DNA from 2 places in the Undibacterium sp. RTI2.2 genome. Region 2 is predicted to be linked to the other one. Evidence: riboswitches for the same ligand, from Rfam matches in the RefSeq annotation. Region 2 holds a riboswitch; the other holds the start of a gene.
The links. Region 2 has a riboswitch for thiamine pyrophosphate ahead of thiC (phosphomethylpyrimidine synthase ThiC). Riboswitches for the same ligand answer to the same signal wherever they lie in the genome.

Region 1: another riboswitch for thiamine pyrophosphate. It lies ahead of QN395_RS01820 (TonB-dependent siderophore receptor); the one in region 2 lies ahead of thiC (phosphomethylpyrimidine synthase ThiC).

The regions. Positions count from the first base shown of each region.
Region 1 covers NZ_JASJXN010000002.1:170,289-177,310, forward strand. Annotated here, with positions in the region: gene QN395_RS01805 (nuclear transport factor 2 family protein) at 1-111, opposite strand, end outside; gene pnuC (nicotinamide riboside transporter PnuC) at 289-879, shown strand; gene QN395_RS01815 (ATP-binding protein) at 879-1,421, shown strand; gene QN395_RS01820 (TonB-dependent siderophore receptor) at 1,555-3,753, opposite strand; TPP riboswitch at 3,800-3,919, opposite strand; gene rarD (EamA family transporter RarD) at 4,005-4,877, opposite strand; gene QN395_RS01830 (M90 family metallopeptidase) at 5,189-6,013, shown strand; gene QN395_RS01835 (cobalamin-binding protein) at 6,245-7,022, opposite strand, start outside.
Region 2 covers NZ_JASJXN010000009.1:66,747-73,768, reverse strand. Annotated here, with positions in the region: gene thiE (thiamine phosphate synthase) at 1-156, opposite strand, end outside; gene QN395_RS07025 (bifunctional hydroxymethylpyrimidine kinase/phosphomethylpyrimidine kinase) at 173-1,036, opposite strand; gene QN395_RS07020 (thiazole synthase) at 1,053-1,844, opposite strand; gene thiS (sulfur carrier protein ThiS) at 1,930-2,133, opposite strand; gene thiC (phosphomethylpyrimidine synthase ThiC) at 2,143-4,056, opposite strand; TPP riboswitch at 4,147-4,250, opposite strand; gene QN395_RS07005 (diguanylate cyclase) at 4,396-6,309, opposite strand; gene QN395_RS07000 (hypothetical protein) at 6,349-6,591, opposite strand.

The sequences.
Region 1 (7,022 bases), on a different contig from region 2:
AAATTGTTTGCCGTCATCTGCATAGGTTGCTACCCAGGCATCCAGGTCGCAGGCGTTATAGGCATCTAATTGTTGCTGTACTACGGCTTCGGGTGATGGGGTATTTGTCATTACTTTTCCTTATCGGTTTTTTGCTGCATTAGCTTGTTGCGAAAATACCTGGCTTGTCGAATAAATTTGATTTGTTCCGTCAATTTCCAGGCTATCTGGATTAGTGCTTTATGTCACCACTACGATCATAGATAATGCAATGACGCAATTCGCCTTTTGAGAAATGTACCTATGAACATGAACGACCCTATCCCGTTATTGGGTTTTAGTACCACCGCATTGGAGTTGATTTCCTTTGTGTTGTCGGTGCTGACTGTTGCATTGAATATCAAGCAAATTCATTGGGCATGGTTGTTTTCTGTTCTGGCTTCTGGATTATATGGCCTGGTCTTTTTTGACGCTAAATTGTATGGCGATATGGGTTTGCAGCTGGTATTTATTCTTGTGTCTTTGTGGGGGTGGTGGCTATGGTTACGCGGTAGTTCGGCAGGCGATACGTCGACGACTTTGGTCGTATCTGGGCTATCGTCAATGCAGCGTATGTGGTCGATCTTGGCGTGGCTGATCGGCTTCGTTGTATTAGCGTGGTTTTTAAAATCATTTACTGATACCGATGTGCCGTATGCCGATGGCTTTTTGACGGCGGGTAGTCTATTAGGGCAGCTGCTGTTGTCACGTAAAAAGAGAGAGAATTGGCACGTCTGGATCATCGTCGATATTTTGTATGTCGGCCTTTACGTGCATAAGGGGTTGATGTTGACTGCGATTTTGTATTCTATTTTTGTAGTGATGGCGGTCGCTGGCTTACGCGCTTGGAGTAAAAAATAATGACGAGTCAGACGGACAAAAATTCAATCAATCGAGTTGCGATATTAGGCGCCGAGTCTTCGGGTAAATCAGCGCTTGCTGAGGCATTGGCGGCGCATTACAAAACGGTATGGGTTCCAGAATATTTACGCGAGTTTGTCGAGACGCAGCAACGCGTGCCGAAAGAAGCAGAACAAATTCTGATCGCTCGTACTCAGGTCGAGCGCGAGAATAAACTCGCTCAACAAGCCCATCAGTGGTTATTTTGCGATACCTCGCCGCTGATGACCGCCTTATATAGTCGCCATTATTTTGGTGAAGCTGACGCTGATCTGGCCACTTTAGAAGCGCAGCATCAATATGATTTTACGATAGTGACTGCACCGGATTTTCCGTGGACTGCCGATGGCTTGCAGCGCGAATCAGCGGTAGTAAGGCAGCGAGTGCATGAAGAATTGCTGGACTTATTGGATGAGCGGGAAATGCCGTTCTTGCTGGTAGGCGGGAGTTTGAAAGAACGGGTAGAACAAGTCAGTTTCGCGTTGTCATTCCTGATGAGTTGATAGTTGAAAAGTGTATCCGTCATCAATTCAAATCTAAATGGAAAATATCGGTTGAAAAAAAGAGCGACTCATTTAAAAATGAGCCGCTCTTTTTTATTTTAAACAGCTTGTATGCTGTATTTAAAATCAAATTTTAAAAATCAAATTGTGCAGATACTTTATACGTTCTTGGTGCGCCTGGCAGTAAGTAGCCACCTAAGGATTGCGTCACGTCGCGCCAGTAAAATTTATCGGCGACGTTGTCGACATTGAACCGTAAAGTCGTCACGACAGTAGCCACTTTGGTGACATAACGCGCACCCAGGTTGAACACTTGATAGCCTGGAACGATGACGCTGTTATCCGGTTGAAACGCCTTGTTACCAGAATAATTCCAACTGCCGTTGATGTTGAGTCCAGATATGCTGGCAATAGCATAGTCTGCATACACCACAGATTTTAACTCTGGTACATTGGTGACACGCTTATCATCTAATCCTGCAATGCCGGTATCGTATTGGTGCGCCGCCAATGCAGTGACGCTGGCACCTAACGTCAAGGCTGGAGTGATACGACCTTGGGCGGATACTTCCAGTCCATTATGGATTGCGTAGCCGTTGCTGACGTAGACATTATCCGAGTTGGTATATTCCAGCGATTTAGTGATGTGGAAGACGGCGGCAGTGATACTAATATCTTGTGCCACATCTGCTTTAAGACCAAATTCAACTTGCTTGGATTTACTCGGATTAAGCATCTGGTTGACGTTGTTGGTACCGAACGGGGCGATGCCGCCATGCTCTAAACCTTCTGTGTACGATCCGTACAGCGTCCAGGATTTTTGTGGTTTAAAAAGTAGCGCAACGCTTGGCAATTCGTAGTTACGATCGTAACCCGGCGCATCGATTTGCTGACGCTTGATCGCAACGTGACGTATACCGATATCCAGTTTGACAGTATCGGTCAGATCAATAATATCCTGCGCAAACAGGGACCATTCTTTATCCGTTCTGCGCAACAGAACCGGGCCGGTTGTGTTGGTCGATTGCGGTACGACGACAGGTTGAAATACATTGCTAGTGCCCACTAAATCGTAGACATAGTCACCAAAGCGATCACGGCGCTGGAAGGTCGAGAATCCCACTGCGACTGTGTTTTGCAAACCGCCTAACCGGAATTTGCCATTTAAAATTCCCTGCGTTGCCACTGGCGATTTTGATTCTCCTACGCTTTGATAGTCATAGACATCGTAGTCACCATTCGCGCAATAACCTGGGAATAAGTTTGCGGACGAACAGCCGTAAGGGAAGGCGGTGTAATCATCGCGTTTGAATTCATGACGGTTGGCTGAGAACGAGGCGCGCCAGTCGTCATTGAATTGATATTCGAAACGTAAGCCGATATTGCTGTCGCGGGTGCTGACAGGCTTCGCCCAAGGTTGATTGTTCAGCATTGTGTCTGCGCTGACATTGCGAGGCAGATCTATTCCATTAAATAGTTGAAATCCAGGGACAGTTAACTGGGATTTTTTCTGATAATCCATATCTAGCTGCAATAGTGCTTTTGGCGTGATATGCCAGTCAAAAGCACCAGAGATAAATTGTCGGTCTCCGTCTGCACCTTTTACATAGGAGCGTAATTTTTCTGTCGCAGCATTAATACGATAACCAAATTGCTGATCATCGGATTGACCGCCTAAATCTAGCGAACCGTATAGCGTGCCGCGCTCACTGGCGGCGACCGTTACTGAACGTAATGGCGTAGTGGTTGGGCGCTTAGTCACGTAGTTCACAATGCCGCCGGGGGTGGCAAAGCCTGCCTGAAATCCGGCTAATCCTTTGAGTATTTCTATGCGCTCTTTATTTTCCAAAGGGATAGATGCATCGCCTGGAATGGCTAGCCCATCTTTGCGGTAACTGCTGGTGTTATCCAGCGCAAAACCACGGATAGAAAATTGTTCAGAGTAGCCAACCGCGTTGTAAGCGTCGTTGACACTGGCATCAAATTTCATCGCATCGCTGCTAGTGCGGATGCTTAAATCTTGTAATTGTTGTTGAGTAAAGACGGTAATCGATGCTGGCGTATCTGATAATTTTGCATCGGCAAAGCCGCCGATTTTTGCTACATCATTTTTATTGCTATCCGTTTTATTAGCGCGAATGACGACTTCTGGCAGCGCTTTATCTGCGCTCTGCGCATAGGCAGCAGAGATAGTAAAAGCCTGAGAAATTGCCAAGACCATCGTCAGCGGAATCAAGCGGCTTTGAACACCTGATAGCGAATGAGCTGATGACTTACGTGAAGTCGCTTGTGAAAGAAGTTGTGTAACGCGGATGGGTGGTGCGATTGTCATAGTTTGCTCATTTTTTATCGCAAGCGCGGGAGCAAACAAAGAGACTGATAGAGACTTTGCGCTTCCCTACGCTGGCATTATCCAGATCAGGTTCAAGGGTATTTCTCACCTGCAGACAAAAATAAAAACAAACTTTATCTTTGACGCAGGACCCCTAGCGAAGCGCATACTTTACCATAAACTGCGATTGGCCTATTTCTTTGGGCTCCTTTAGCCTTCTTTAGCAACTCTATTGGTAATTAAAACCTGGATTATTGGCGTCTGAAGGAGTGACGTATTCCCTCTGCAGAATACACCGCCAGCGCAGCCCAGATCGCCATAAATCCGATCAGTCTTTCGCCGCTAAATGGCTCATGATACAAAATGACGCCCAATATCAGTTGGATTGATGGCGCAATATATTGCAGCAATCCCAGCGTCGCCATAGGGATCAGGCGAGCACCGGCAGCAAACATCAGTAATGGAATTGCAGTGATGGGACCAGCTGCCAGCAGTAATAATTGAGTTGTGCCAGATCCACTGATGAAGGCATTATGACCTTGTACCGTTAAGTAAGTCAGATAAGCAAAAGCAAACGGGAACAGCAAAAAGGTCTCCAGTGACAAGCCTTCCAGCGCACCAAGTGCGGCTGTTTTACGCAATAAACCATACACGCCAAAGCTGATGGCGAGAGACAACCCAATGATGGGAGGATGACCGGTTTGCCAGGTCAGCCAGATCACGCCGCAGGCTGCCAAGCCTATGGCAAACCATTGTGCTGACCGCAAGCGCTCACGCAAGATAGCGTAACCGAGCAGGACATTGACCAGCGGCGTCATAAAATATCCCAAACTGGCATCGACGATATGATCGTTATTGATCGCCCAGATGTAGATCAGCCAATTTACTGACAACAGGGTCGCGCTGGCGACAAATCCGGCGATCAGTTTTGGCTGACGCAGCACATCGCGTACCCAAAACCATTGACTACGCCATGCCAGTACTACCATCAAAAATAGCAGTGACCATAACATGCGATGTAACAAAATTTCAAGTGCAGGTATCCCGTGCAGAGCTTTGAAATAAATGGGAAATAAGCCCCAGACGATATAAGCGGAAGCTGCGTAGAGTATGCCTTTGCGCATGGGAGGACAATCAAAAAATAGAATACGGGATTGGATGCCTTATTTTTAGAATGATATTGATGGCATCGGTGAGGGCGCATTATCGCAGCAATCGATTATTCGTGTTGCCTTGTGGGCACTTCATTCAATAGCTATGGTTAATAGCTATTGTTTTTTCTGAAGACTGTCCCATCTGATGGTATGAGTTGATTCCAGCTCGTACTTATGTTTGCTATCAAGCTGCATAGATTTTATCAAGATGGCAACGGTCTAAATAACCAGAGATAACACGGTACCGTTACTGTGTTTCCATTCAGAATTGCAGGTAATCAATGTCCTCCGCTTTACCACTAATGCTCGTATTATCCAGCATCGTAATCACGGTCGGACTGATTGCGTGGTTGCCTGATGTGCTGTTGAAGCGCGCTTTGCAAAAGCCATTCCCTGGTCACTACTCCAAAATACTGCGTAAAAATATCCCGGTGTATTCCAGAATGCCGGCGGAGCTGCAATTGCAGTTAAAGCGATTGATCAAACAGTTTTTATATCAAAAGAAATTTATTGCTTGCGATGATTTGCAGATAACGGATGAGATCAAGGTCACGATCGCGGCCAGAGCTTGCATGTTGCTCCTTAATCGTCCAAGCACCGTTTACCCAGCCTTAAAAACCATCTTGGTTTATCCCAGTGCTTTTATGAAGCCGCATATTCAAACGAGTCTGGGTGGTGTAGTCACTCACGCCAACCAAACATTGTCGGGAGAATCCTGGAGTGATGGCAGGGTGATCCTGGCATGGGATCATGTGCAGCGCAGTGATGGTACGCAAATCGCAGGGCACAATGTGGTCTTGCATGAGTTTGCGCATCAGCTCGATAGCGAAACCGGCAGCACTAACGGCGCACCTGCCTTGATGAGTAAGGCGCGTTATCAACGTTGGTCTAGTATCTTGTCCCAAGAGTTTGATGTATTGCAGCGCGCAGCGGAGCTAGGTGAAGAAACGGTGATGGATCATTATGGCGCGACCAATCCGGCAGAATTTTTTGCCGTCGGGACAGAGACGTTTTTTGAGAAAACCTGGGAAATGGCGAGACATCATCCCGCGCTGTTTGAGCAATTCCGTGCGTATTATCAGGTTGATCCACGCGACTGGAATTAATGGCTTAATTGTATGCTGGGTGTTGTGATCCGTTCTAGCTTTTGATTCGATCAAAAGGGCATATTTTTATATACTCCCCTTAATTTTTAATTAAAAAGCCGAATTGTCCAGATAATATGTGGACGATTAAAATATACACTACCTGAGTATATTTATTTTAATGTAATGTCAAGTAGGAGTAATATCCGCTTTCAACTCGCAAAGCTAGCAAAATGAGATCAGATTTGAATCTTATTTCAGTGTTGTTCTGGCAGTCGCCAGATGTTTGCAGAGCATCTCAGTGCCATCTAAAATTCTCGGCCCCGCACGATTCATCCAGTCACCTTTTACGGTAAATAAATTACCCTTGCTGACGGCATTGAGCGTGGTGAATTGCCGCCAGTCGGCGAAGACATCTTGCTGCTCGCCGCCAGTGGTAATAATCGCATCCGGGTTGGCAGCCAGCACTGCTTCGGTATTGACTGTGGGACTGATTTCTTTTAAGCCGCCAAATATGTTTTTACCACCGCACAAACGGATTGCTGCCGACACCAGATGCTGATCATTTAAGGTCATCAAAGGTTTGCGCCAGATTTGATAAAACACGCTGACGATTCTTTGTTTTTCTGCTGCGTTTGCAGTGCTGACTTGTGAACTGGGCGACAAGCCGGACGGTAAGCCGGGCTGATAAGTTTGGCGCAATTTTTCTAAACGAATTCTGAAACGTTGGGCGGCTGCATTGCCGGTCGCTTGCTTGTTAGTCAGAACTGCCAGACGTTCTATTGAACTGGCAATATCTTCAAAACTGCGTGGCTCGCTCTCGAATATCGGGATATGGGTATCGCGCAATTTACTAGCTAGGGTTTTGCCGTTGCCAGTACCCCAGACCACGATCAGGTCGGGTTTGAGCGCAATGATGCGTTCTACATCTAATGCGAATACATTGCCAATCGAAGGGATTTTTTTCGCAGCTTCCGGAAAGTCGCTGTATTCGCTGACGCCGACAATTTGGCTACCGGCACCGGCCTCA
Region 2 (7,022 bases):
CATACGTAACTTAATATCCGCAAATTTGTGCCGGTATTGCAGCAACCTGGCCCCACCTTGTATGGCTTGCTCGCTGACGGCAAGCAGCCGGTCAGTATCATCCCAATCGGGCGTTACCAGATATAAACCTGCGAACTGACTCGGAAGAATTGGCATTTTTTTCTTTCTGTTTTTAGATGCGACAAGGAATCAATTGCCCCGGTGCGATCGCGTAAGCTTGTGCCAAACTGTCTTGCGTGTAGCGCTGCGCGTTCTCTAAAGCTTCGCCCATCGATGCGCCTGCTGCAAGTTGCCCTGCAATCGCGGACGCCAATGTGCAACCACTTCCGTGATAACTGGCAGGCAATCGATCCCATTGCCATTGCTGATGATGCCCGTTAGCAAACCAATGGTTATTAACTAGCCGCCCCGAACCATGACCGCCTTTGATGAATACATCGCGGCAGGCAAATTGCAACAACTGGCGCGCTTGCTGAACTATGTCACCACTTGTCGGGCACAAACGCTGTACTTCTGGCATGTTCGGCGTGATCAGAGTTGCGACTTCTAAGAGCGGTTGGATGACCTGGTCCGGCGCATCGTCTAGCAATAAAACGTCGCCATGGCCGCTAGATAGTACAGGATCTAATATCACTGGGATGTCCGGCGTACCAGGCTGACTTTGCACAATTTCGGCCACTAGCTCTGCAATACATTCTGCGTTGGCACGGTGCCCGACTACACCAATTTTGATCGCAGCAATCTTGCATTTTTGTAGCAAAACGCGAACTTGATGACGAATGATATCGGGCTCTATTACATGCACCGCAAATACACGATCGTTGTCTTGCACTGTTAACGCCGTAATAATCGTCAGAGCATGGGCACCCTGCGCTGCAATCGCTTCGCTATCAGCCTGTATTCCTGCACCGCCACTTGGGTCGTGTCCGGCAAATACCAGTACGCAGGGTCGCTGTCTTGTTTTAAAACTCGCAGCCGCATTTATAGGTTGATTTGTAGGTTGATTTGTAGGTTGATTTGTAGGTTGATCCAACATTGATCTCGTCATCCGCTCACGCAACCCGACCGGCCATCGGCGAGGATGCTGATGCCACAAATTTTTTAGGAATGCGTCCCGCCAAAAACGCTTCACGTCCCGCCTCTACTGCCAAGCCCATCGCACGCGCCATCCGAACCGGGTCATGCGCACCGGCAATCGCCGTATTCATCAAAACACCATCACAACCCAACTCCATGGCAATAGCCGCATCTGAGGCGGTACCAACGCCAGCATCAACCAATACCGGCACAGTGGCTTGCTGAATAATCAGCGACAAATTCCAGGGATTGAGTATCCCCATACCCGATCCAATTAACGATGCTAAGGGCATGATGGCGACGCAACCGATGTCTTCTAACATCTTTGCCTGAATCGGATCATCGCTGCAATACACCATCACATCAAAGCCGCCTTTGACCAAGATTTGGGCCGCTTTCAAGGTTTCTGGCATATTAGGAAAAAGGGTCTTTTCATCTCCCAACACCTCCAGTTTGCACAGCTTATGACCGCCCAATAATTCACGCCCTAATTGCAAGGTATACACCGCATCTTCCGCGCTGTAACAACCGGCAGAATTTGGCAAGATTGTGTATTTATTTGGCGGTACAACGTCCAACAAGCTAGGCGCATTAGGATCTTGTCCGATATTCACGCGACGGATCGCCACCGTAATGATTTCAGCGCCGCTGGCTTCTGTCGCCAATCGCGTTTGCTCTAAATCTTTGTACTTGCCACTACCAACCAGCAAACGTGAGCGGTAAGTTTTACCAGCAACGATCAGACTGGGATTGTGTTCTTGTTGCATAAAAATTCCTCTCCATGAATTTCATATAATTTTTTTGGAGTGCCCGTACGCACTAACCCAAACGAAAAAAAATGAAGTGTCCATATCACCCGCCGCCGATGGCACGCACCACATCAACTTGGTCTTGCGCTTGCAAGTAGTAACTCGACCAATGCGAACGAGCGACAATCTGGCGATTCACGGCAACCGCAATCGCCTGCCCGGACAGGTTCAGCGTCTCGATCAATCCAGCCAGCGTTTGCGCCCGATCGAATTGATAGGGTTCGCCATTCAATACGATAGGAGTCATAGCCAGGACTTATTGTTTTCTGTAGATTTCTGCACCAGATTTGACGAACTCAATCGCTTTTACTTCCATCCCCTGCTTCAATGCAGCGATCTCGGTAATGCCTTGTTTGGCCGCGTAATCCCGGACTTCTTGCGTGATCTTCATCGAGCAAAAATGGGGGCCGCACATCGAACAGAAATGCGCAACTTTGGCAGAATCTTTAGGCAGAGTTTCATCATGAAATTCCCGCGCCTTGTCCGGATCGAGTCCGATATTGAATTGATCATCCCAACGAAATTCAAAGCGAGCTTTAGACAAAGCATTGTCGCGGATTTGCGCACCCGGATGTCCCTTCGCCAGATCGGCTGCATGAGCGGCAATTTTGTAAGTAATGATGCCGTCTTTGACGTCGACTTTATTCGGCAAACCCAAGTGTTCTTTTGGCGTGACATAGCACAACATCGCCGTACCATACCAGCCAATTTGTGCGGCACCGATACCAGAAGTGATGTGGTCGTAACCCGGTGCAATGTCGGTCGTGAGTGGTCCCAGCGTATAAAAAGGCGCTTCGTGACATTGCTCTAACTGCAAATCCATATTCTCTTTGATGAGATGCATAGGCACATGACCAGGGCCTTCGATCATGACTTGCACATCATGCTTCCAAGCGATAGTGGTCAGCTCACCCAGAGTTTTTAACTCGCCTAATTGCGCTTCATCATTGGCATCATAAATCGAGCCAGGACGCAGGCCGTCACCCAAACTGAATGACACGTCATAGGCTTTCATGATCTCGCAGATGTCTTCAAAATGCTCATACAAGAAGCTCTCTTTATGATGCGCCAGACACCATTTCGCCATAATCGATCCGCCGCGAGAAACGATACCGGTCATCCGTTTTGCCGTCATCGGTACGTATTGCAAACGCACTCCAGCATGAATAGTAAAGTAATCCACGCCCTGCTCCGCCTGCTCGATCAATGTGTCGCGAAAAATCTCCCAAGTCAGATCTTCTGCTTTGCCGTTGACCTTCTCCAATGCCTGATAAATCGGGACAGTACCAATAGGTACGGGCGAATTACGGATGATCCATTCTCGTGTCTCATGGATGTGTTTTCCAGTAGACAAATCCATCACGTTGTCGCCGCCCCAGCGAATTGCCAATGTCATTTTTTCGACTTCTTCACCAATACTGGAAGTCACTGCAGAGTTGCCGATATTGGCATTAATTTTGACTAAAAAATTACGCCCGATAATCATCGGCTCAACCTCTGGATGATTGATGTTGGCGGGGATAATGGCGCGACCACGGGCAATTTCGGAACGTACAAATTCTGGTGTAATCAGATCCGGAATTGACGCACCGAAAGATTGTCCCGGATGCTGGCGACCCATGACCTCAGCCAGTTTGTTACCCATAGGGCCAGAGGCTTTTAGATTGACGAGATATTCCTGACGTTGTAGATTCTCACGGATGGCAATGTACTCCATCTCGGGCGTGATGATGCCCTGTCTTGCGTAGTGCATCTGAGTGACATTTTTTCCGGCTAAAGCACGGCGTGGTTTACGCTTCAGATTAAAACGTAGCTCAGCCAGCTTAGGATCGTTGAGTCTTTCGATCCCATAATCGGAGGATGGGCCGGACAACTCTTCTGTGTCATTGCGCTCTGCAATCCATGCACCACGTACCGAGGCAAGGCCGGATCGAATGTCGATTTTGACCTCTGGGTCAGAGTAAGGTCCTGAGGTGTCATAGACATAAATTGGTGGATTTTTTTCGGAACCAAACATCGCTGGCGTATCGGACTGACTGATCTGGCGCATAGGCACACGAATATCAGGACGGCTACCTTGAATGTAAATTTTGCGGGAATTTGGTAGCGGCTGGATTGCCGCTTGATCGACTACTGCGGTAGCGGATAGAAATTGTGGCTTGGCGTTCATTTTTGCTCCCATTAACGTGCACATTGTTGGTGGCAGCGTGGGAGGCTTGAGGTGCGCACGGTGAAGATGATGAGGGTTTGAGTAGCCCCGTGCGGCACTAATTTGCTTCCCTTCGCTGGCATTATCCAGATCAGGTTCAAGGGTATTTCTCACCCGTCAGCGTGTTCTTGCTGGCAGGACCCCTAGCATTTCTCTTATTCAGTTTCGTGTGTTCAGTTACTTTTATTCTGGTACTAGTTGCGATGCTTGTTTAATACATTGTTGTATCTTGTAGCTTCGAAATCATCTCAAAAACTAGCCGCATTATAACGACTTTCTGTTAACAGATCGTTTGATTTTTTAATTCGTATTGATTTCTTTGCGCTTTACCGGCCCGATGACTTCGATTAATTCCACCATATTAGCGCTGATCGCCGCGGACAAGTCGTGATCCAGAATCGGCATTGCTTGTTCGTGCGGCACCAGCAAACGTGCCAGTCCATATGCGCGGTTGCGCCCGTGCGCTTTGCCCAGATATAAAGCCATATCCGCCATTTGCATGGCTTTTTCCCAACTACAAATTTCTTCGGGAATATCTGAAAAAGGTAAGGAAATAAATCCCGCTGTGACAGTAACCAAGATCGCATTTTCACCGACCTGAACCGAATTTTCGCCAATAGCAGACAACACGCGCTCGACTAATTTTTTCAATTGAGCAGGGTTGGATTTAGGCGAATAAATCAAAAACTCTTCACCGCCCCAACGCAACACCATATCTGAATCTCGTACTGTTTTTCTCAAACGATGGGCGACTTCCATTAATATACTGTCACCAACCGCGTGACCCCAGGTGTCATTAATTTGCTTGAAATGGTCGATATCTAATAACAGCAAGCAATCTGGATTGTCGCTATCATTTTCACGTCGTTCCCTGTCACTACTGATCTCCCGATTTTTCATGATCTCTAAAAAAGATCGCCGGTTATAGAGTCCGGTTAAAGGATCGCGCACGGCATGGAACTCTAATTGCAAATTCGCTTCGACTAATTTTGCATTCGTTTTTCTGACGCGGCGGTACAACAAGAAAATAAATATTCCAGCCATAACTGTCAACATGGCACCGAGCAAGGTGATGACTTGTTGCAGCCGACGATTTTTTATATCGGCGTCCTTTAACTGGTTATCACGACCTAATAACTCGATCTGCTTTTGTCGCTTGTCCGCGTTGAACGTCTCTTGTAAAGTGGCGACGGCTTTGGCGCTCTCAGCTTTGAATAGATCATCGCTCAGTGTCTCCTTCTTGTGCATGGTTGCGACGGCTTCTTTGTACATGCCCGCGTGCTCATACATGAGACCAAGCTCACCTAAAATACCCTCGACGTTCGTTTTAGAATCGATGCTTTCAAAGTAGGCGATCACGCTATTTATTTTTTCTGCACCCTGAGTAATCTTACCTTGCCCGCCGAGCGCAAATCCCCAGTTGACATTGGCTAGTTGCTTTAAATATTCATCGTGAATCGCATCCGCTTTTTCATAGGCGATCTTGGTAGTACGCTCAGCCTCAACAAAATTATGCATGATCAGATATTGATCAGCGATATTACCAAGTGCGCTAATTTCCAACGCCGGGATGCCCGCCTCACGCGCGATGTTGAGTGTTTTTTGAAAAGAAATCAGCGCATCTTTGTTGCGGTCTAACTGCGCATAGGCAACGCCCTGCACCATAGTCAGTGAGGCTAAACTTTTCAGATCCGTGGTTGCCGAGAAAATCGCTAGCGCTTCATCGATCGTCGTGAGCGCCTTCTCTGGATTTTTCATAGTCGTGTATAGCCGGCTGATTAAATCAAGCTGATACAACTTGGCATGCGCTTGCCGGCGTGGTTGTAGATCGGTGAGTTTGAGCGCGTCTAAGTAATAAGAAAGCGCCAATTCAAATCGGCCAGTCGATGCGTAGACCGCACCAAAAGCGCTGCTGATGCGCATTTTCAGTTCTGGGTCAGGCGACGCCTTAATCGCATCTTGCACCTCAGTAAGATTGGCAATACTTTGTTCAGGATGGCCATCGTCAATCTCGTCAAACGCCTGGTTAACTTTGGCAAAATTGATCGAGCGCTGATCACCTTCTTTGACAGCTAACGCCATTAGAGTCGCATTCACCTTTTTTGCAGAACTCGCCTTGCCAGCATCGTATAACAATCCTGTCATCAACTTGAGCGCTTTTAATTTGACTTGATAACTGGCATCGGCCGAGAGTTTTTCTTGAAAGCTTTGCAACTGCTTTAATGCATTGGCATTGTCGGTATCACCAAGAATCTAAATCTGATCAATCTGCGCCAAATCTGCAGCCTCATCAGCGCGTGCGGGCGACGCTGTCAGGCCAAGAGCCAATAACAGAACAACGGCGCGGGAACAACGCAGTATCAGTTTATTGTCAAACATACGCTCATACAGAAATACTTCTTCGTTATAAGGAACTTCTAAAAATGAGGATATAGCTTTGCTTGCGGACGGCAACTGGCTCTGACGAACCAATGTGATTTTTAAAACCAATGACATGCTAGCATTTTAATTGACGCTTTCTTCGGCATTCTGAGCGAATACCCATGCTGCGATGCAAGCAGACCACAAAGCATGATTGCGGACGGATCTGACTACGGCCGCAGGCTTGATCCAGTTAAGATATTAATATACTCAGGAGATGTATATTTAGACTGTCCATATAAAATATGGACAAATCGCTATTTTTTATAAAAATAATGGGGAGTATATGGAAATTAAGCTAAATTAAGCTGATATCAATATAAAAAATCTCGCTACGCTGGTACTGCTATGGCATTCCATCAGTGCATCCCGCACTTTATTAATCCTGATCTAAAGCTAACTGGTAGCCAGCGATTGTCTGCTTCAATCCAAGCGCATTTAGCGGGCAAAAAAAGAATATTCAAAATCGGGCCGATTTTATGCAGCATATCTTATGCAGCATATTT